Luteolibacter sp. Y139: one gene and its partner. The protein of the gene in region 2 interacts with the protein of the main gene of each other region in a pairwise test. Links are inferred from orthologs where the notes say so. Each region holds a gene or a part of one and is shown on either strand. Other genes may lie near its edges.

The links.
Region 1: the proteins of grpE (region 2) and groL interact in binary tests that used the Escherichia coli proteins (3 or more experiments, as listed by UniProt). The link is inferred for Luteolibacter sp. Y139 from one-to-one orthologs.

What each region holds. Positions count from the first base shown.
Region 1 is NZ_JBBUKT010000004.1:296,327-302,508, forward strand. The notes cover bases 3,279-6,182. They hold groL (chaperonin GroEL), read right to left. Parts: upstream 5,593-6,182; coding sequence 3,964-5,592; downstream 3,279-3,963. Other genes in these bases: WKV53_RS12405 (hypothetical protein), read left to right, coding at 3,279-3,671; WKV53_RS12415 (co-chaperone GroES), read right to left, coding at 5,633-5,923; dnaK (molecular chaperone DnaK), read right to left, coding at 6,067-6,182. In the rest of the region: WKV53_RS12400 (helix-hairpin-helix domain-containing protein), read left to right, coding at 1-2,978; more of WKV53_RS12405, read left to right, coding at 2,991-3,278.
Region 2 is NZ_JBBUKT010000001.1:151,776-168,528, forward strand. What follows is about bases 7,359-10,350. They hold grpE (nucleotide exchange factor GrpE), read right to left. Parts: upstream 9,127-10,350; coding sequence 8,590-9,126; downstream 7,359-8,589. Other genes in these bases: WKV53_RS00680 (16S rRNA (uracil(1498)-N(3))-methyltransferase), read right to left, coding at 7,359-7,442; dnaJ (molecular chaperone DnaJ), read right to left, coding at 7,446-8,585; WKV53_RS00695 (helix-turn-helix transcriptional regulator), read left to right, coding at 9,302-10,096. In the rest of the region: WKV53_RS00645 (tetratricopeptide repeat protein), read left to right, coding at 1-572; LPS assembly lipoprotein LptE, read left to right, coding at 593-1,096; rsmI (16S rRNA (cytidine(1402)-2'-O)-methyltransferase), read left to right, coding at 1,140-1,817; WKV53_RS00660 (DUF2288 family protein), read right to left, coding at 2,001-2,315; WKV53_RS00665 (hypothetical protein), read right to left, coding at 2,374-2,709; mutM (bifunctional DNA-formamidopyrimidine glycosylase/DNA-(apurinic or apyrimidinic site) lyase), read left to right, coding at 2,804-3,622; WKV53_RS00675 (hypothetical protein), read right to left, coding at 3,635-6,601; more of WKV53_RS00680, read right to left, coding at 6,714-7,358; WKV53_RS00700 (hypothetical protein), read left to right, coding at 10,374-10,733; WKV53_RS00705 (excinuclease ABC subunit UvrC), read right to left, coding at 10,803-12,350; WKV53_RS00710 (MotA/TolQ/ExbB proton channel family protein), read left to right, coding at 12,449-13,300; WKV53_RS00715 (ExbD/TolR family protein), read left to right, coding at 13,320-13,736; WKV53_RS00720 (tetratricopeptide repeat protein), read left to right, coding at 13,796-16,210; WKV53_RS00725 (sodium-translocating pyrophosphatase), read left to right, coding at 16,425-16,753. UniProt on the Escherichia coli protein: Participates actively in the response to hyperosmotic and heat shock by preventing the aggregation of stress-denatured proteins, in association with DnaK and GrpE. It is the nucleotide exchange factor for DnaK and may function as a thermosensor.

The DNA of each region.
Region 1 (6,182 bases), on a different replicon or contig from region 2:
GGTGGACTGGTGACCAGGGGACCAAGGCCGCAATGGCCACGCCGCCGGTTTCCGAGGACGCCTCGATTGCGGCGACCCGCTCGACGCTGCACGGAGCACCGCGGAATGCGGTGGAATTCGCTTCCGACGGCACCAAGAAGCCTTTCGCCAAGCTGGATCTGAAGGATCCCAAGGTGGCGATGATGACGGATTGGCAGCAGTCCGGGTTCCTCGCGTCGGATCCCCATGCTCCGCGCGGTCTCTTCCACGACATCGCGCCTTTCTCGACTGGCCTGCTGACGAACCAGCGCAGCGGTGGCTTCCGCAAGGATCTCTCGATGAGGCTCGAGCTGCCCGCTACCACCGCGAGCAGCCGTCTCGCCACCACCAACGCGGCCAACGTCCTCTACAAGGTCGGTTCGGAGAATGGCATCAACCTCTATGAGCTGTGGTGCTACTACAACCTCTGCAAGGAACTGAAGACCAGCGGCAGCTTCAAGTATACCAGCGGTGGCACCCTGACCGGCAGCACCACCACTCCCTACCTCACGCTCGACAGCGGCGCGGCAGCCTGTGCGGCGGACGACGAGTTCCACTACAAGATGCCGGTTGTCGTCAGCTCACAGATGATCCTTTCGCTGATGACCGTGGGCGCGACCAATGCAGCGGGCCAGGCTGAAAACCAGCTCCAGATCGTGGCGGATCCCCTTATCACCTTGTGGAATCCACTTGATGTGCCGGTGGTGATCCCGACCTCGTCCTTCTTCACGATGAAGTACTTCGGGATTCCCTACGATCTCATCGTCACTGTCGGGACGCAGACCTATACGTGTCCCATCATCCAGTCGTTCTCCGACAGCGACAGCAATTACCTTTCGGTGAATGCAGGAGAGACCCAGCAGCTGGTTTTCAAGCCGGGCGAGGTGATCAAGCTGTCCCAGGAAACCACCACGCTCACCCAGGGCAAGGTCACTCACCAGCTGAAGCTCAAGGCGGGATTCAACCCCGCCAAGGGGCTGCGCTACCCGCTGAAAGCCAAGACGGGTGCGACCGACGCCTCCGGGAAGGATGTGCTGATGACCATCAACGTCCCGTCCGGTTCCACGGTCAAATACCGCGCCAAGGCCAATACGCTCACCGCGGGCACCGCCAATGGCAGCGGCAGTGTGCCCAAGGGCTGGACTGACCATTCCCGGCACTTCTCGACCACGCACAACGAACTCTACATCGGCTACGATCGGAAGGAAGATGGTCCGAGCCTAGGCTATGGCGGCCTGTATGTGGACTTCGACTACGGCAACAAGCGGATCAAGCCGAGCGATGCGCCGCGGCAGAAGACGGACCCGGGAACCAAGCCGACCAATCAGCGGCTGAATGCCACGCAGCGTCCCGAGGTCTTCAAGGAGATCACCGAGGCGATGGGCCGTCCGCTGGCTGCAGGAGCGCTCACCAGCAAGGCGCCGATCATGATGATCTCGTACAATGCCAAGACCGAGGCCAGTACCGATCCGGCGGCGCGCACCCGCTATCTCAGCCGCTTCAATCCTCGCGCCCATCACACCGATTTCTACGACCTGAGCCAGAAGGAGCGCGACATGCTGCCCTACGAATTCGTGGTGGAGCCGCTGCTTGGATGGAAAAACCGCTTCCTGGATTCCAGTGACGGTGTCCACGGGTTCTTCGGCGGTGGTCTGAACCAAGACACCGGCAGCCCCTTTGTGACCACCCACTCGATCCCGAGGGAGCCGGCCGTTTCGCTGGCCGCCTTGCAGCATTCCTGCGCCAATGGCTTCGAGATCCTCAAGCCGAAGGACGGCTACGCGTCCCTCAGCGCCCGGGAGCCGATGCTGCCGCAGATCTCCCACGCGATCGGCAACTCGATGGCTCCATCAGTGCTGGCACCAGGCCAGACCGAAAGCTCGCTCACCGGCGGACGTCCGCTGGCCGACCACTCCTACCTGGCGAATCTCAACCTGTGGGATGATTGGTTCTTCTCCGGGATTTCGCCGCAGGATCGGGCCACCTACACTACCAAGAAGCGCAACCAGCGCCAGGTGGCCCAGGAATTCCTCGAAAGCACCGCGAAGCTGCCGACGGTGCGCTATCTGCCGGAGACCGGTGGTGCCGAGGTCAATGGTCTGCTGACCAAGCTTTTCTCCGGCTCTACCCCCACTGAAACGGCAATCCAGCTGGCAGCCTCGCTGATCCGGGTGGATGGCATGTTCAACGTAAATTCCACCTCGGTAGAAGCGTGGAAGGCCTTGCTGGGTGGTCTAAAGGGTCGCGGCATCGTGGTCCGCACCCAGGATGGCAAGGAGTCCGTCTCGGGTGCCGATGAAAACGGGATTCCGGTGACCGGCCTGTTTTCGCCGACGTCCGAGATCGCGGATCCGAAAGGCGACGCCGCCAACCTGGCCGATAGCAAGCAGTGGAATGGTCGCCGGGTGCTCACCGAAGGGGAGATCGAGCAACTCGCCAAGGCGATCGTGAAGGAAGTCCGCAAGCGCGGCCCGTTCCTTTCGCTCTCCGATTTTGTGAACCGCCGTCCGGGAAGCGACAAGGCGCTGGCCCGTGCCGGTGCGATCCAGAGTGCGCTGGACTCGAACGACGTGGACATCAACTCCGGTTGGAAAGAAGGCAACCGCGGCATGTCGACGACGGTCACGTCACGCTTTGCTTTCCCGGAAGCCGAGCAAGGTACTGCGGGCTACGGGATGCCGGGAATCGTCAAGCAAGCCGATATCCTGACGCCGATCGCGCCGATCCTGTCTGCCCGCTCCGACAGCTTCATCATTCGTGCCTATGGCGAGAGCGTGGACAAGGATGGCAAGGTGCTGGCCCGGGCGTGGTGCGAAGCGACCGTGGAGCGCAGCAGGGACTTCGTGAGTTCTGCCGATGCCCCCGAGGCTACCATCGCCAGCCTGAAGGCAATCAACAAGAGCTTCGGCCGCCGCTACGAAATGACGGCATTCCGCTGGCTTCACCCGGACGAAGTTTGATAACCCGTTTCCATGATGCGTCTCGTAACCCTATTCGCCCTGCTGTTCGCTGCCGTGGCTCCGGCCCAGGAGTCCTCCAAAGGCGGCGATGTCAAAGTCCGCTTCCTGGCCGAACGCGCGCCCGCCGATCTCGGCCAAGTGGTGATGGCCACGGCGGAAGCGAAGTCCTCGCCCTTCGACCTGCCGGTCAACTTCGTCTCCGAACCGCAGGCGGCGCCTGCCCGGGCCTTCAGCCTGAAGCAGGCGACGGGCAAGGCCGTCTCGCTCGCCACGGTGACCCTGCCTGCGGAGGGCAAGGAATTCGTGGTGCTGCTGTTCCCCGCCGCGACCGGCTACAGTGCGGTCGTGATGCCCGCCAGTGATCCATCGTTCGGAGCTGGCGACGTCTACTTCTACAATCACGCCGACAAGCCGATCGTGGGCTACGTGGGCACCGCGACCTTCATCCTGCCGCCTGGCAATGGCAAATCGCTGAAGCCGAAGGGCGCGAAGGGCGAGGATGAGATCAAGTACTACGACGTGGGCTTCGGCGTCCGTGAGAAGGAAGGCGACCGCGCGCTGAGCACGACCCGCTGGCCGCTGGAGCCAAAGAACCGCTCGTATGTTTTCTTCTTCATCAATCCGACGACCAAGCGGCTCGATTTCCGGGCGGTGGAGGAATTCGTGGATCCGGAGAAGAAGCCGGGGGCTTGATTCGCCCACTGCGGCCTTCTGCTGCAAACCATCATTTCATTTCAGAGCCGGACGGGAAACCGTCTGGCTTTTCTTTTGTGGAAGGGTGCGTTCGTGGCTTTGTAGCGGATGCGACTTCGTCGTTTTGGTTTTGGCTGGGGTAGGATTGCAGGAGCGGCTCAAGCGGTGATGGCGTTCCTCGGAGGAATCGGGCGGGATGAATCCCGCGGTCCCGGTAAAAGAAAAGCCGGACGGTTTCCCGTCCGGCTTTTGAATTTGGCGAATGGCTTGCGGCTTTGGGGCCGCGGCCATCTTAGTAGTCGCCCATGCCGTGGTCGTGGCCGTGGCCACCGCCGCCGGCGGGCTTCTCTTCCTTGATCTCGGTGATGAGCGCCTCAGTGGTGAGGAGCAGGCCGGCGATCGAGGCAGCGTTCTGCAGGGCGGAACGGGTCACCTTGGTCGGGTCGACAACGCCGGAGGCGATGAGGTCCTCATACTTGTCGGTGGCGACGTTGTAGCCGTGGCCTTCCTTGTTGGTCTTGACGTTCTCGACGATGAGAGCGCCTTCGCGGCCGGCATTGGCGGCGAGCTGGCGGAGCGGGGCTTCGATGGCGCGAGCCACGATGCCGGCACCGGTCTTCTCGTCACCGGCGAGGCCGAGGTCACCCACGGCGGCCTGGGCGCGGATCAGGGCGGTACCACCGCCTGCGACGATGCCTTCTTCCACCGCAGCGCGGGTGGCGTGCAGGGCGTCTTCCACGCGGGCCTTCTTTTCCTTCATCTCGGTCTCGGTGGCAGCACCGACGTTGATGACGGCGACGCCGCCGGCGAGCTTGGCGAGGCGCTCCTGGAGCTTCTCGCGGTCGTAGTCGCTGGTGGTGTCTTCGATCTGGCGGCGGATCTGATTGACGCGGCCGGTGATGCTTTCGCTGGTGCCGGCACCTTCAACGATGGTGGTGGCTTCCTTCGAGATGGTGATGCGCTTGGCGGTGCCGAGGTCGGCGAGCTCGACGGACTCGAGCTTGATGCCGAGGTCTTCGGTGATGACCTTGCCGCCGGTGAGGATGGCGAGGTCTTCGAGCATGGCCTTGCGGCGGTCGCCGAAGCCAGGAGCCTTGACGGCAGCGATGTTGAGGATGCCGCGGAGCTTGTTCACCACGAGGGTGGCAAGGGCTTCACCTTCGACGTCTTCGGCGATGATGAGGAGCGGGCGGCCGGTCTTGGCGACCTTCTCGAGGAGAGGAAGCATGTCCTTGAGGGACGAGATCTTCTTCTCGTTGATGAGGAGGTAAGCGTTATCGAGCACGACTTCCATGCTCTCCGCATCGGTCACGAAGTAGGGGCTGAGGTAGCCCTTGTCGAACTGCATGCCTTCGACCACGTCGAGGGTGGTCTCGATGCCCTTGGCTTCTTCCACGGTGATGGTGCCGTCCTTGCCGACCTTGTCCATGGCATCGGCGATGATGTTGCCGATGGTGGTGTCCCAGTTGGCGGAGACGGTGGCGACCTGGGCGATTTCCTTGGTGTCGTTGACTTCCTTGGAGATGACCTTGAGCTGGGCGACGATGGCCTCGGTGGCCTTCATGATGCCGCGCTGCAGGCTGATCGGGTTGGCACCGGCGGTGACGTTGCGGAGGCCTTCCTTGTAGATGGCTTCGGCAAGCACGGTGGCGGTGGTGGTGCCGTCACCGGCGATGTCGGAGGTGCGGCTGGAGACTTCGCGGATCAGCTGGGCGCCCATGTTTTCATAGGGGCACTCAAGCTCGATCTCCTTGGCGACGGAGACACCGTCCTTGGTGATAGTCGGGGAGCCGAACTTCTTGTCGAGGATGACATTGCGACCGGCAGGTCCGAGGGTTGCCTTGACGGCGCGGGCGAGCTTCTCGACACCGCGCAGAAGGGCCTGGCGGGCGGATTCGTCGAATTGGAGTTGTTTGGCCATGGTGTGGTTGAAAGTAGAAAGTTGAGTTCTGGGAGCGGGATCAGGCGACGATGCCAAGGATGTCGGACTCGGAAATGATCAGCACTTCCTGGCCGTCGACTTTGACTTCGGTGCCGCCGTACTTGGAGATAAGGACCTTGTCGCCCACCTTCACGGTGAACTCGATGGTCTTGCCATCTTCATCCTTGCCGCCGGTGCCGAGGCTGAGGACTTCCGCTTCCTGCGGCTTTTCCTTGGCGGTGTCAGGCAGCACGATGCCGCCGGCGGAGATCGCTTCGGCGTCGATGCGCTTCACGAGCACGCGTTGACCGAGTGGTTTGATGGTAGCCATGTGTTCTTTGGTTTGGTTTCGGTTGGTTGGAATGCCGGACCGTGTGGGTGGCCCGGAAAGGGGTAGAAAAAATCGAAAAGGGCTTGTTGCGGAGACGCGTGATTGACGCCCGGAAGACCGGGCGTCAATCACGCGGGAATTGGTTATTTATCGACGACTTCGGCTTCCACGACCTTGCCCTTGGCTTGGCGGGGTTCGGATGGGCCGGACTCGGGGGACTCGACGTCCACGTCAGGTGCCGGACCGGCTCCACCACCGG
Region 2 (16,753 bases):
CCCAGTCCGCCGCGGATGGCCAGGTGAAGACCAGCTTCCTCGGCCTCAAGTCCGGCATCTCCCCCGACAAGATCACCGAGATGCTCGCCAAGGTCCGCCAGAATGCCCCGCGCTCGCCGCAGGCATCGAAGGCTCAGTACACCATTGGCCAGGTCTGGGAAAGCCAGGGCGGCTCCAGCGGCCCGACCAAGGCGATCGCAGCCTATCGCGAGGTGGTCATCGATTTCCCGGACAGCAAGGAAGCTCCGGAAGCACAGTTCCGCATCGGTAAGGTGCTGATGGAAGAAGCCCGCCACGGCAATCAGGACCAGGCGAATCTGGAGCGCGCTCGCGAGGCCTTCCAAGACTACCTCCGCCAGTATCCCGGCCACTCGAAGAATGGTGAAGCCCGCCAGCTCATGTCGAACCTCGGCGGACAGGACGTCCAGCAATCCTTCAACGTCGCCCAGTTTTACGAACGCAAGGGAGATACCGGCTCGGCCCGCTTCTACTACGAGGAAGTCGTCAGCAAGACCAAGTCCGGCGATCTTCACGACAAGGCGAAGGCCCGTCTGGCCGCGCTCGGAAACTAACACCCGCTGCCTGCCCCGCCATGCGCTCGCTCCTGCTTCTCTCCGCCCTCGCTTTCACATCCTGCGCCGGCTATCAGCTCGGTGGAGCGAAGCCGGCAATCCTCCGCGACATCCACAACGTCAACGTGCCGATGTTCCACAATGACACGCTGCACCCGCGCGCCGAAGCGCTGGCCACCAGCGCCGCCACGGAGGCCATCGTGCTCGACGGAACCTATCGCATCACTTCCTTCGAGAAGGCGGACGCCGTACTGGAAGGCACGGTCCACGAAATCCAGTACACGCCGCTGCGCAGCACCCGCCTCGATACCCTGCGCCCGGAAGAACTCCAGAACACGGTGATCCTGAACTGGAAACTGACCGACCCCCGCGACCGCACGAAGGTGCTCGCCTCCGGCAGCTCCACCGGCACCAGCCGCTTCTTCGTCGACTCGAATCTCCAGACCTCGCGCACCAACGCCCTCCCGGACGCACTCGAGCGCGCCAGCGAAGCGATGATCTCGCGCCTGTCGAACGGCTTCTAAGCCTTCTGTAGCGGCGGCCATCCACCACCGCTCCATCCACTCAATGTCCTCCGGCCGCTTCGTCCTCGTCCCCACGCCCATCGGCAACATGGGTGACATCACGCTGCGGGCGATCGAGGTGCTGAAGGAGGCGAACCGCATCGCCTGCGAAGACACGCGCCACTCCGCGCCGCTGCTTTCAAAGCTCGGCATCACCGGCAAGCCGCTGGTGTCACTGCACGATCACAACGAAGTACGACGTCTACCAGAGTTGCTCGATGCCGTGCGCGGTGGAGAAACAGTCGCCATCGTGACGGACGCCGGCATGCCCGCCGTCTCCGACCCCGGCTACCGCGTGGTGCAGGCATGCATCGAACAAGGCATCCCTTTCGAAGTGCTGCCCGGCCCCTCGGCCGTGCTCACCGCCCTCGTCGGCTCCGGCTTCCCGGTCCACGCCTTCCGCTTCCTCGGCTTCCTCCCCATCAAAAAGGGCAAGCGCTTGTCCGTGCTGGAAGAGTCACTCGTCACCGAAGGCACCAGCATCTTTTTCGAGTCCCCTCACCGCCTGCTCTCAACGCTGGAGCTATTGTCGGAAAAACTTCCGGAGGCACCCTGCTGCGTGGCGCGCGAGCTGACGAAGAAGTTCGAAACCTATCACCGCGGCACCGCCGCCGAGTTGTTCGCGCACTTCCAAGTCCACCCGCCCAAAGGCGAGATCGTGTTCCTCGTGAAAGGCCAGTAGTGCCCCCATCGTGGTCCGCACACTCCGTGTGCGGTAGAAGCAGTTCTCGGAGATCCCTAGCTTCGTAGCGGAATGGCTGCGCCATTCCGGCTTCTCGCGCTCCGCAACGAATCGCTACTTGCGGATCGCCCTGCAAGCCGCCCCAGCCGGAACAACGGAGTTGTTCCGCTACGGAAGCGCCCCCTAAACCACCGGCCGACACAGCACGAACGGCGACACCACCAGCGCCTCAAACTCCGGTGCCTCCTTCTCCCACTGCGCCGCATGGACCTCGCCCATCTTCACGAGGTCTCCAGCCTTCAACCACGCCTCCACCTTCGCCGACTGGTTATGCGAAATCGCCGCACCCACCTCGGTCAGCTCCAGGGTAGGGTCCACGAAATACAGCACCCCGTTCTCACAATGCGGACGAAGGTAGCTCCAGGCCACCACGCCCGTGTAACCGGAAAGCTTCTCTTCCGTGCTGCTTTCGTCCTCTCCAAGCAGGACGTATTTCATGGAGTCATCCGACCCGAAGTGCTCCGGCGCGATCATCGTGCGCCGAGCCTAGGCAGGTTCACTGAGGCACGGAAAAGTCGAAATTCCGGACCGCCTTGCCACTGACACAGAGGTGGTCCGACTTCCACTCGATGGCGACCACCGTCACCTGATAAAACCGGTCGTCGCCGGAGGAAAGCTGACCGGTCACCCCAGTCGAAAGCGGTCCGTTCGAAGTGCAAAAGCGGATCGGCGCTGACTCCGTGGTGTAGCTGACCGAGCCGGATTTCACGCTGCCATCGGGCAAGTGGACAAATGAGGGCCGGCTCTCGCGACGCCGCTCCCAATCTCCGAAGCGGAGATCCCATGCGGAAAAGAGGTTGCCGTCCGGCAATGCGAAGGCTTCGCGGTCCATGAGCGTGATACGTTGGGGAACCCGCGCCAGATTTCAAGGCAGCAGAACGACTTTTGCCGTGGACGCACCGCTTCCCCGGCTAAAATGGGGCCGCATGCCAGAGCTGCCCGAAGTCGAAACCACCCGCCGCGGGGTCGAACCCCATCTTGTCGGACGACGCGTGACAGAGGTCATCGTCCGCCACCGCGGGCTGCGGCAACCGGTCTCGGAATCACTCGATTCCATCGTTGGCGACCGTTTCACCGCCATCCGCCGGCGGGCGAAATACCTGATTCTGGACGTGAAACGCGGCGGCTCCCTGCTGATCCACCTCGGCATGTCCGGCAGCCTGCGGTTCTCCGATCCATCAGCGGATTTCAAGAAACACGACCACGTCGCGCTGACCCTCGACTCCGGAAAACAGCTTCGTTTTCACGATCCCCGACGCTTCGGCATCTACCTGCACTTGCCCGAAGGCGATCCCCTGGAACATCCCCTCCTCCGCGGCTTGGGACCGGAACCTCTCGACGACGACTTCACCACCGCCCATCTCGCGAAGGCCTGCGCCAGCCGGAATGTTGCGATCAAGCTCGCCATCATGGACCCGAAGGTCGTGGTCGGCGTCGGCAACATCTACGCCAGCGAAGCCCTCTTCCGCGCCGGGATCCTTCCAGCCACACCCGCCTCCCGCGTAACCAAGCCGCGCCTTACGAAGCTGGTGAACGCCATCCGCAAGGTCCTCGCCGAATCCATCGAACAAGGCGGCACCACCCTCCGCGATTTCCTGAACTCCGACGGCGAGCCCGGCTACTTCAGCCAGTCGCTCTTCGTCTACGAACGGAAAGGTGAACCGTGCCGCGTGTGCAGCACGCCAATCCAACACGCCGTCATGGGCCAGCGCTCCACCTACTGGTGCCCGAAGTGCCAGCGTTGAGCGGGTTTCATCTCACTTCTGCAGCACCACCCAGCGCATCACACGCGACGGACCGCCAATCGGAGCGGAAGCAATGATCTTGCCGCCTTCGATGCGCACATCCACGCCCTCGCTGGACCACGTGGTTAGATCATCGGACCACTCGGCATTGTAGTTCACGTCCGCGCGCTCGGTGGGCAGGTCGCGGGAGATTTCCATCCGCTCGACTGTGATCGCGATCGAGTCGGCAGCCACCGAGGGCCGAGTGGGATCCGTGGAGAAGGCATACTCGATTCCATCGACCATCCCGTCACCATCGCTATCCGCATCGAATGCCAGCGATTGCGAAGGATACTCGTAGGCCTGATAGGCAGCGAAGCCAGTGAGCGACGCGGACAAGGCCGAGGGCGTGACCAGCAATGCCGGGCCCCAGGCACCAGCCGTCGCGCCATACATCGGACGCAGGCGAATCTGGACCGTCTGTCCAACGACCAGCGGACGACCGGCAATGACCTCGTTCAGGGTGACGGTGGTGGCACCGGCCGCAATCGTCGTCTCCTTCGACCACAGCACTGGAGAGGGATTCGTCACGGTGATATCATCTACCCACACACCGGATTTGCTGGCGTTCCACTTGAGGTTGTTGCCGCCGGCGTTGCGAAGCGCGAAGCGGAATTTCACCGCCGTGCCCGCCCACGCGGACAGCGACACGCTCTGCCGCGTCATCGCTTTGTCGGCCTTCTTGGTGCCCGGCAAATTCCAGATCGAGGTCCAAGTATTACCACCGTCGGTCGAGAGCTCGACGTGCAAGCGATTCGTCACTGCCATCGGCCCGCGACGAGTCCAAAATTCCAAGGCACTGGTGGCGCTGGGGGTAGCATCGCGCTCCACCATGAAGAAATCTTCGGGATCGGTCAGCGTGGCGAGACCGAGCCGGAACGAACGGGCGCCGCTCTTCCGGAAGCCAGTGAGGGTGCTGAGCACCGTATACGCGGGCGAAGTCTGCGCGATAATCTGCGGCGGCGGTGCGGTCTCCGCGCCCTCCGTCCACGCACCCGCACCCGGGGCCGAGACTTCGAAGCGATAGGAAGTCGCCGCTGGATCGCCGAGGAAATTGTAGTTGGCACCGCTCACCGGCGGCGTCGTGCTGCCACTGAGTTCAAACTGGCCGCGTGGCGTGACGACCTTTGCCGCACCCCACGGGAAAGCCTTTCCACCGAGGTAGGCACGGGCACGCAGCCACCACGTCCCGGAGCCGATCGAGGTCCCGGCGGTGGTGGAATTGAAGGCGAACGAAGTAAGGCCCGAAGCCTTCACCGTGCCCCACGGCTCCAACCAATCGCCAGCGCTCACGCCAATGTCATCGATGAAGATTCCCGTCGCTGCCGTCGGGTAATCTTCATGCGCATAGAGGGACGAAGTCGGATCCGAAAGGTAGAAACGGAAGCGCACGCGCAACGGCGAGCCCGCCGAAGGCAGCGGCAGCGATGAAGCCTGGAACGCCGCGTCCGAGGTGCCGCCGCCACCGGAAATCGTGGTGAGATTGGACCACGTGAGGCCGCCATCAACGGAGCTCTCGACGGCGAGCTTCGTCGCCGGAGTCATCAACCCGCGGCGATACTGGAAGGTCAGCGCGCTGCCCGTGCCCGGCACGATCTCGCGATCGAGCTCGAAGGACTGCTGCGGCACGCCATTGATCATCGGATCGTAGCGCGTGGGAAAGGTGAGATGGAATGCCTTCGTCCCGCTCTTCGCAAAGCCTGCTACCGCAGCGAGAAAGGGATACGTCGAGCTGGCCTTCGCGATGACCTTCGGAGCCGGGCTGTCTTCCGCGCCTTCGACCCAAGTCGCTGCCTTGCGCTGGAACATGCCGGCTTCGACCTGCTCCACGCCTTCCAGGCCACTGACCTGATAGGTCGATCCCGCTGCGAGTGGCGAACTCTGCCCGGTGACCACTCCGCTTTGGTTCAAGCGCTGCGGATCGAACAACGTGACATCATAGCTGTGCACCGTCGGCACATTCTCACCCTGGATTCCTGAAACCGTGACGTGGAAGGTGGTATCGCCGGTGACCGAGAAGATCGCCGCCGAGGCCGGCACTTGCCACACGATCGAATTGTCGCCGAAGCCACTCCGGCGCGAGACCACGCTCACCGGCAGCACGTTCAGCGCCGCGTCGCGCAGCGTCACGGTCGCGGCGGAGAAGTCGGCCTTGTGATAGGACAGCGACCAGTAGGGAGAATTGTGCTCCACCGGGAAATACCCGGCTGCGGGATAGGAGTGGAAGAGAGGATCGATGTTGAAATTCGCATCGGCCGCCCGGGGCACCACATACATCGCATTCGAGGGCGGCCGCACGCTGTTCCCGCTGAAAAGTCCCGGCGTATCACCGGACGCGAAATCCGTGGACCAGTGGCACAGGAGCCAGCGGCGGTGGCCGACATCGATGTTCCAATTCGAGATGCCGACCACGTTTTCCTGCACATACGCATCGACCGCCCCGGGGCCGAAGAAACCGAGCGCCAGGTTGCCGTTCTTGTTGGCGTTCCATGCGGCAGTCGTCCAGGCGGTGTTGCTCTGCGGCGGATTGTGATTGAGGCCGCCGCTGTTCGGATAGGTCCGCGCGATCATCAGCGCCGAGCGCTGGGCCGCCGCCGCCTTCGTCGTGGAAGGATCAGGCTTATAGGTGTCCGCTTCCTGAATATTGACCGTGAACCCGGTATTCACGCGCACATCGGCAGGGACGCCGCAGAGCGCGCGGAAGTAATTCAGGCGCCGTTCGACATCGCCGGCAAAAGCCGCCGAGGTCGTTCCTTCTGCGCCCGCAGCAGTGGACGTGTAGTTGCCGGTCCAGTTGATCCGGTCGCGATAGCCTTCCGACGCCTGAAAGACGGACTGGTAGAAGGCGACGACGTTATTGCGGTTCGAGGTATCGACCTCAAAGCCACGCGTCGGGACCGGATCCGCCAGGGCACTCGCGGCCAGGCAGCTCGCGAACACGACGGAAACCGGCCAGATAAATCTGGTCGTTGGGGACAGCACGCCCCGATTTATATTTAGAAAAGCCTAACAATCAAAGGTCAATTTTTTCAAATCAACCCAGATCATCAGGCTAACTACGTGAAAATTCGTAACGCAAGGCCGAAATCCCAAAAAACGCCGCCGTTTCCGCCCGCAGCACGATTTCCCCCAGACTGGCCGGGTGGAATCCTCCACCTAGCGCCGCCTCCCCTTCCTCCGGGGTGAAATCTCCTTCCGGCCCCACCAACAGCGTCACGTCTTCCGGCGACTCGGCCGAGCGCAAGACCTCCCGGAGCGGCCGGGCTCCGTCGAAAAGCGAGGCGATGACTCTCAGGCCGGAACCGCACTGCGGAAGCCATTCAGAAAAGCTACGGGGCGGCTCCACCAACGGGAGCAGGTCCTGCCCGCACTGCTTGCAGGCTTCGAGCGCGACGCGCTGCCACTTTGAGGATTTGCGGTCGGCATCATCCGCCTCCACCTGCACCACCGTGCGCTTGGTGATCAGCGGTTGGATCGAGGCAACGCCCAGCTCCACGGCCTTCTGGACGATGAGATCCATCGTCTTCCCCTTCGGCACCGCCTGCGCCAGATGAATACGCGGCCGCAGCGGCGGGCGTTGAACTACCTCGCCGAGCGAAAGGCGTATCTCGCTCTTCGAAACATCCAGGATCTCCGCCGTGGCCGAACGCCCCGCGCCGTCGAAGACCGTGATCCGGTCGCCACGGCGCGCGCGCAGGACCTGGGCGGCATGCTTCGCCTCATCGCCGGTCAGGACGGCAGCGCCACCCCAGCATTCCGGTGCGAGGAAGAAGCGCGCCATGCCTCAGAGGTCGAAGAAGCGGCGGGCCTTTTTGAAGAAGCCCTCCTGCATCGGGGAGTTGTGCTGGCCGATCGACTCGGAGAAAGCGCGGAGCTTCTCCTGCTGATCCGAATTGAGCTTGGTCGGCACCTCCACCTGCACGCGGACGTGGAGGTCGCCCTTCTTCGGGCTGGAAAGCGCCGGCACCCCGCGGTCGCGGAGGCGGAACAGGGTCCCGCCCTGGGTGCCTGCCGGGATCTTGATCGAGGCCTTGCCGTCCAGTGTCGGCACTTCCAGCTCACCGCCGAGCGTGGCAGTGCTGAAAGGCATCGGCACCTCACAGAAGAGATCATTGCCCTCGCGCTCGAAGACATCATGCGCCTTCACGTGAAGGAACACGTAGAGGTCACCAGCCGCGCCGCCGCGGACACCCGCGTCGCCATTGCCGGTGGAGCGCAGGCGAGTGCCATCCTCCACGCCAGCCGGGATGCGGATCTTGATCCGGCTCGTCTTGTGGACGCGACCGTCGCCACCACAGGCGCCGCAGGGATCGGCCACCGATTCACCGGCGCCACGGCATTCCGGGCAGGTCGTCTGCTGGATGAAAATACCGGCCTGACGGGCAACCACGCCGCGACCACCGCAAGTGGTGCAGGCCTTGGTTCCACCACCACTCTTCGAGCCGGTGGAATTGCACGTGCCACAAGGGCCGTAGTGCTCGATCTCAAGCTCCTTTTCCGATCCGCGCGCCGCTTCCTCCAGCGTGATCTCCAGATCATAGCGCAGGTCGCTGCCACGCTGCTTGCCCGTCCGCTGGCGACGTCCGCCACCAAAAAATTCTTCGAAGCCACCACCGAAGGCACTGCCAAAGACCTGCGAGAACAGGTCCATCGGATCGTGGAAGCCACCGCCCCCACCACCTCCGCCGCCGCCACCACCGAAGGCAGCGTGGCCGAAGCGGTCATAGGCCGCGCGCTTGTCGGCATCGCTCAGCGCCTCATAGGCCTCACCGAGCTCCTTGAATTTCTCCTCAGCCTCATGGTCACCCGGGTTCTTGTCCGGGTGGAACTTCACCGCGAGCTTGCGGTAGGCCTTCTTGATCTCGTCCGCACCAGCGTCGCGGGAAACCCCGAGAATCTCGTAATAGTCTCGCTTCGTCGCCATCGTCTCAGCCTTCCTCTCCTCCGGTTTTACCCACCACCACCACCGCCGGACGCAGCAGACGATCGCGCAGCATGAAGCCGCGGCGATGCACCCGCAGCACCTTTCCGTCCTGATCGGGAGCGCAGTCTTCCTGCGAAACCGCCTCGTGGACATTCGGGTCGAAGGTCTTGCCGTCCGCCGGGATCTCCGTGACCCCTTGGGCGGAAAGGAAGTCGTTCAACTGCCGGCGGACCATGTCCATGCCGATGTAGATCATCGAGCTCTTGTCCTGCGCCGCCGCCAGCATGCCCATCTCGAAGTTATCGATCACCGGCAGCAGGTCCTCGAGCAGACCCTGGTTGGCATAGCGCATCGCCTCCTCGCGCTCGCGGGCGGAGCGCTTGCGGAAATTGTCCAGGTCAGCCGCGGTGCGCACCGCCAGTTCCTTCCACTTGAGCACATCTGCCTCCAATTCGGCGTAGGGATCCAGCTCGCCAGACGCGGCGTCGGAAAAATCCTCGTCCACCGCAGCGGCCGGCTCCTTGTCGTCCTCAGGAATCATATGCGCGCTTCCTGCCACTCCCCGGCCGGGTCGTCAACGGTTGCTTGGTAGTCAAAGGCTAGACCCGCCCTACCAAAATCACCTCAGACGGTCTTTACGCAGATGCCTGTGACACCCTTGACGCCTATCTTCAGCTTGGCCAATCCCCCTTTTGCCAAGACAGTCGTCACCTCACATGCCAGCCGATTCCCGGATTTCCGATTCCCCCCTGACCGAGCAAGACGTGCGCGACATCGTCCGCCTGCTGGGCGAGGTCATCGCGACTCCGGGAGGCTTTTCTGAAAAGCGCCGGTTCCTGATGGACGGCCTCTGCGGGCTGCTGAATGCCACCAGCTGGGCCTGGTGCATGGCGGAATTCGATCCGGACAAGCCCCCGTCGTTCATCGGCTTCGAGCACGGCGGCTGGGACGACGAACGCTTCGCCCGCTACATCGAGGCGATGAATCACCCGGACATGGAGGAAGTTACCCGGCCCTCCTCCATCGAGCTACAGGAGCGCGGCACCCACCTGACGCGGACGCTGCGTCAGATGGATCCGCCCATGCATCTGGAAAACTCCGCCGCGGGGAAGCTCTGGGAAAAAGCGGACATCGGCACCCTGCTGGTTTCCCAGCGTCCCATGGACGGTGGCGGCATCTCGGGCGTGGCGGTCTACCGCCGTCTCGGCGAACCCCACTTCAGCGAACGGGAAGCCCGCATCGCCCACATTATCCTCACCGAGGTGCCGTGGTTGCATTTCCAGTCATTCCCGGATCAGCCCGCCCGCGAGCTCGCCAGCCTCTACCCTCGCCACCGCACCGTCATGAACCTCCTCTGCGAAGGCTGGGGCAGGAAACGCATCGCCGCTCACCTGGGCCTCAGCGTGAACACCGTCCACGGCTACTCGAAGGTCATCTTCCGCCACTTCGGCGTCCATTCCCAAGCAGAGCTCATCAGCCGCCTCACCAAGGGCGATGGAGGCGACCAATAAGAAATCGGGGACACCCCGCATTTGGGTACTAGCGGCGAAATTGCGCGATGCCTACCGTCCCGTAGCGATGCGGGTCTATCGGGCAGGGACTTCTCCCCTGCCTCGCTCATGACACCAGTCTGGCTCTCCGCCCGACGGGCCCGGTCGCGAGCCATACCGCTTTGGGAACTCATAGTGGATTTGAAAAGGGGGCGACGCGGAAGATTCTGTCCGGCGATTTGTCGGCTAAACTGGATATCTGGCGAGATCTGAGATAAGGACGGCAATCGCAGTGACCATGATCCGATCTCTGTCAATTCTCGCCTTGTTGGGCCTAGCAACATTGGCACCGGTGCGGGCGCAGGATTGGCTGCCTAAGGACGCGGAAGTCTGCTATCGCTCCCAATATCAGGACGGCTTTCTTCCTGACGGGACCTACTGCCTGAAGGCGAAGATTACGAAGGAACAGTTTGAGGCGATCGTGAAGAAAGCGGGAGCGACTCCACATACCGCGAGCCGCAAGTACACCGATAACAAGGCTTGGTTGAGCTGGGGCGCGGAGCGCGGGCGTGATTTGAAACTCATTAAGGGAAAGGCGCGCTGGGATCCGGAGGATGATCTTGCCACCACTTTTGTCCGCCAGGAGAAGGATACCTAGGAGTATCTGAAATACGAAGGCGGGTTCCTCTACTACAAGACACTTAACCACTAGCAGCGCAGTGGCGATTCACCCTAACCACTCCAAGATCGCCTCCGCCGTCTTCTCGGAGATCCCGGGAATCGCCGCGATGTCCTTCGCGCTCGCCTTCCGGATCCGATCCACGCTGCCGAACTTCGCCAACAGCGCCTGTTTCTTCTTCGGCGAAACCGCAGGGCAGTCGTCTAACAAGCTCTCCTTCATCCGCCGCCGGTAGAGCAGCGCGTTGTACCCGTTGGCAAAGCGGTGAGCCTCATCCCGAATACGCTGGAGAAGCTTCAACGCACCACGATCATGCGGAATGAGCAGCGGGTCGCTCTCCCCGGGGAAGAAGACCTCTTCCCGCTGCTTGGCCAAGCCAATCACCGGCAAGTCGTGCAAACCTAACTGTTGGAGCTCCCGCATCGCCGAGGAAAGCTGCCCCTTGCCACCGTCCACGATCACCAGATCCGGCAGCACGATCTTCGCCCGACCCTCCTTCGCCAAACGACGCTGGATCTCCACCGGATCCTCCTGCGACTCTGCGAGATCGGGATTGGCGGAATAGTTCTCTCCCAGAATCCGTGAGTATCGCCTGCGAATCACCTCCGCCATCGAGGCGAAGTCATCCTGCCCCTCCACCGTCCGGATCCGGTAACGCCGATAGTTCTGATTGTCCGGCGCGCCATTGGTGAAGCGCACCATCGAGGCCACAATGTGATTCGAAGAGACGTTGGAAATATCGAAGCACTCCATCACCCGCGGCGGCCCTTGCAGGCCCAGCGCTTCGCCCAAATCAGCCAAGTCCTCCGTCGGCTTCACCGTCGTCGGCACCCCGCGCCCCCGGGTGAACTGCCGGGTCGGATTGAGCGTCTTCCGGAGATTGTCGACCACGTCCCGGAGCAGCGCCGCCTTCTCGAAATCGAGCCGCTCCGCCGCCTTCGCCATGTCGGCCTCGAGATCGGAGAAAATCTCACGCCGTCCCCTACCCTCCAGCACCAGGCATGCCTCATCGATCCGGGCCAGGTAGGCATCCCGGGTGATCCGCAGGATACACGGCGCCGAGCAGTTCCGGATGATGTCCGCGTTGCAGTGCTTGTAGTCATTCTCACCCGGATTCAGCGGCCGGCACGCACGCAGCCCGAACTTCCGGTTGATCCACGAAATCGTCGCCCGCAGCGCCCCGGAGTGGGCGAAGGGCCCAAAGTAACGCGCCCCATCGTCCTTTTTCATCCGGGTCAGCACGAACCGCGGCCACGGCTCGGACGGCTGGACCTTCACCAGCAGGAACCGCTTGTCGTCCCGGAAAGCGACATTGTAGCGGGGCCGGTAGTCCTTGATCAGCTTCCCTTCCAGCAGCAGCGACTCGGCCTCGTTCCGGACCGTGTGGAACTCGAAGTCGGCGATCGTGTCGATCAGCGCCCGGGTTTTCAGGTCGGCCCGGGTTTTCCGGGACGCGAGGAAATACGAGGACATCCGCTTCCGTAGATCGCGCGCCTTGCCGACATAGATGATCGAGCCGAGGCGGTCCTTCATCAGGTACACGCCCGGCTGATGGGGAACTTCCCGGAGCTTTTCCTTCAATCCCGCCGCGGCCACGCCCCGAAATGGACATCCACCCGAGAATTCCGCAACCGCCAACTCCGCCCCGCCGTGCTTGCGTCCCCCGGGCTGGCCGTTAAGCTCCGCGAACTTTCATGATCCGGCACACGAAGATTCTCGGGGCGGTCCTGTTCGCCATGGCCGGCCTGCCGGCTTGGGCGCAAGAAGCGTCCGCCACGCCGCCGAAGCAGGAAATGGACTTTATGCAGGTCTTCAAGGCGGGCGGCGTCATGATGCCCGCGCTGGCCGTCCTCTCGGTGCTGACCGTGGTGCTGATCCTCCTCTACATGATGATCCTGCGCCGCAATGCCGTGGTCAGCGACCGCTTCATGAACCAGGCGGAGGCCCTCATCCGCCGGAATGATTTCCTCGGCCTGATCGGCTACTGCAAGCGCCGCAACGAGTGCATCTCCCAGATCACCGAGCGGGCCCTGGAGTTCATGACCCGGAATAGCGGAGCCACCTTCTCCGAGGTCCGCGACGTCGCCGAGGCCGAGGGCTCGCGCCAGGCCAGCATGCTCACCACCCGCGTCTCCTACCTCGCCGACATCGGGGCCATCGCGCCGATGATCGGACTGCTCGGCACGGTCATCGGGATGATCCGGTCGTTCATCCAGGTCTCGGATGGCGGCTTCCAGGGGGCCCGCCAGATGGCCTTCGCCGGCGGGGTGTCGGAAGCGTTGATCGCCACCGCCTCGGGTCTGGCGATCGCCCTGCCTGCGCTGATTTTCTACGCGTTTTTCCGCGGCAAGGTGCAGAAGCTCATTTCGGATCTCGAAGGGGCCGCCACCCATTTGATGGCCATCCTGAGAGCCCAGGTGGACCGCCACAATACCCAGCCTGCCCAGGGCGGAACCCCCAGCCGCCGGGTCTCCCGCGGCGAGGATTTCGCGATGCCGACGCCGTCTCCTCTGGGCGATGACCGCCCGGACCTCCACGGCATCTGATTGATCCGCGCCCCGCCCGATGAAATTCCGCAACCACAAGATGCCCCCGGCCGAGCTCCAGCTCGCGCCGATGCTGGACGTCGTCTTCCAGTTGCTGATCTTCTTCCTCGTCAGCTTCGAGTTCCAGCGCTCCGAGCAGGACATGAAGGTCTCCGTCCCCAGCGCCCAGGAAGGCGCGGACTCGAAGCGCGCCCTCGGCGAGATCATCGTCAACGTCCGCGCCACCGGCGAGGTCGTCGTGGAAGGCCAGACGATGACCCAGGCCCAGCTCAAGGAGAAGCTCTCCGCCATCGCCGCCCTCCACAAGAACCAGCCGATCAGGCTGCGCGGCGACGCCAAGTGCGAGTACCAGACCATCGTCGAGGTCATCGACACCTGCCAGAAAGCGGGCATCTGGAACATTTCCTTCGCCACCCAGCGGAAGTCGGAAAAATAGGGCCAAAAGGCCGGCCCGGCGGTGAAAACCCCGCCTTGGCAAAGACCGTAAACCACGCGATGCTCCGCGCCGTGGTGAACATCCGAACCGTCCTCTGCCTGATCGCCGCAGGCACCGTGCAAGCCCAGGAGCCTGCTCCGCAGCCGCCGCGTGCCGAGCCGGTCGATCCTTCGCTGAACGCCGATCCCGGCGAGGACTTTTACCAGCACGGCCGGAACCTCTATGAGGCCGCCAAGCGCGCCACCGATCTGGACCAGCGCGTCGCCGGCTTCGAGCGCGCCATCGACGTCTTCTCGCGCTACCTCAACCAGTTCCCCAACCACGCCAACGCGGAAGCCGCGCAGTGGTATCTCGGCGAAAGCTATTTCAAGGCCGGCCGCATCGAGGACGCCAAGCGTTGCTACAACAACGTCCTTCGCAACTTCCCCAAGGGCAAATACGCCTCTGCCGCCGCCTTCATGCTGGCGGTGGATCATTTCAACAACCGCCAGTATGCGCTCGCAGCCCCGCTGTTCGAGAAGATGGCCGCGGCGGCACAGTCTCCAGCGGATCGCCAGCGCGCGCTCTTCCACGCAGGTTTCTCCTACGAACTCCACGGCCGCACCCGCGAGGCCATGGACTACTACCGCAAGGTCATCGATGACCCGGACAAGCCGAACCTCTTCATCGAAAAGAGCCAGCTCTACCTCGGCCGCCTGCTCTCACGCGCCGAGAAGCTCGATGAAGCACTTCCGCTGCTCGACAAGGTGGTGATGTCCCGCACCGCCACTCCCGACCTGCGCGGCCCCGCCGCCATCGAAGCCGGTGCCATCGCCGCCAAGCAAGGCAACGCTGAACTCTCGGACAAGTACCTGCGAATGGCACTCGATACCCCCGGCCTGGAGAAATTCCGCCCGGACGCCCAGATCGCGCTGATGAAGACGCGCTTCGACCGCAAGGCATACGCGGACGTGATCCAAGTCTACCGCCAGAGCGCGGAAAAAGCTCAGGGCGAACAAGAAGCCCTGCGCCTCATGCTGGCCGGCCGCTCCTACATGGAACTCGATAAGAACGTCGAGGCCCTGGAAGTGTTCCGCGAGGTCGAGAAGATGATGCTGCCGAACAACAGCTTCGCCTTCGAGGCGAACTACCTGCGGCTGCTCTGCTTCTTCCGGATCGAGGGCCACCACGTGCCAGAGCAGGTGGACGCCTTCCTGCAGCTCTATCAGAAGAATCGCCCGCGCGATCCGAAGATCCACTCCGCCCTCCTCATGAAGGCGGAGACCCTTCTCAGCGACAAGAAGGCGGCAGACGCTGCCAAAGTTTACAACGAGATCGATGGCTCCCTGCTCTCAACCGAGAACCGCAAGGGCTACCTCTACAACCGCGCCCGCTGCCAGCTCCTCTCCGAAGACCCGCAGGGAGCCGTCCGCTCCTTGAGCGACTTCATCACCTCGTTCCCGGACGACAAGCGCGCCGGTTCCGCCCTGCTCCTGCGGGCCGGGGCGTATCGCGACGCTGGCGAGCCAAACAAGGCGCTGGCGGACTACGACAAGGTCCGTGGCCAGCAAACCGATGACGAGTCCCGCATGCTCGCCCTCATCGAGTCCGCGGACATCTGCAAGCAGGAGGGCAAGCTGGACGACATGATCACCCGCTATCGGGCCTTCCTCGAAACGTTCCCGAAGGCCGCCGACACCCGCAAGGCGAAGGCCAACTACTGGCTCGCCTGGGGTCTCGTCAAAACCGAGCGCGTGAAGGACGCCGTCCCCTATGCCGAGGCAGCCCGCAAGCTGGACTCGAAGACCTATGGCAAGAACGCCGGCACCCTGCTCGCGCTCGCCCACTGGTCGCTCCAGAATCCGGAAGCCGTCTGCGCCGAGGTGGACCGCGCCATCGAGGAGCAGAATGTCGTCTCCCTGCCTGACCAGCTGATCTCGTGGGCGGCCATGCAGGCCTTCAGCTCGAATCGCTTCGAACAGGCCGCCCGCTTCTACGATCTGGTCGCGGATCAGGATGACCCACGCACCACGCCGAAGGAAATCTGGCGGAATTTTGGCAAGGCCCTGCTCGCCGCCCACAAGGCGGAGGCTGCGCTGCCAGCGATCAACAACGCCCTCGAGGTCGAAGAGAATCCCAGCTGGAAGACCGATGGCCTCTTGGACAAGGCCAAGGCCCTGTTCGCGCTGAACAAGCTCGATGATGCACTGCAGGTCGTCGAAGAATGCCAGCTGCTCCGTCCCGAAGGTCGCGTCAATGCGGGCATCCGCATCACCAAGGGCGATATCCTGATGAAGAAGAACGACCCGGCCGCGGCGGTGAATGAATACGTCGCCGTGGCGGTATTCCTCAGCGATGATGATCGCCAGTTGAAGCCCGAGGTGCTTTGGAAACTCGAAGAAGCTCTCAAGAAGAAGGGCGATGCTGCGGACGCGGAGAAATACCGCCTGGAGCGCGAGAAGAAATACCCCGGCTGGAACCCTCCGGGGAAGTAAGGTTCGCGAAACGAGAAATCGACCTCTCCATGATCTCCGGAAGCCCGCCAATGCCTTGGCGGGCTTTTCGTTGTCATACATCCGGCCGGGCGAAAAGCACCGGCATCAGGCTCAAGAAATTCCGTGCACGAGGCTCTTTCGAACCGTTTCAAGCTTGTCAGTTAGAACAGATGCTCCAAGTTACGAGACGAACCCATACCCGGATCTTTCTCCGATGCAGAGTTTTCTAACCGAACACGGCATAGCCACCTCCCTCACTCTCGGTGCCGTCGGACTGGCGGGCGCATTTCTCCTGATCCGGATGGTCAATTCCTGCTCGGCAGGAAATGACCGCATGGCCGAGATTGCCGGAGCCGTGCAGGAAGGGGCCAAAGCCTATCTTCATCGTCAGGTGCTCACCATTTCGGTGATCGCGGTGCTGCTTGTCATCGCCATCGGCTATCTTCGGGACACCTATACAGCTCTCGGCTTCGTGCTGGGCGCCGTGTGTTCCCTCGCCGCAGGCTACATCGGCATGATGATCGCTGTCCGCGCCAACGTCCG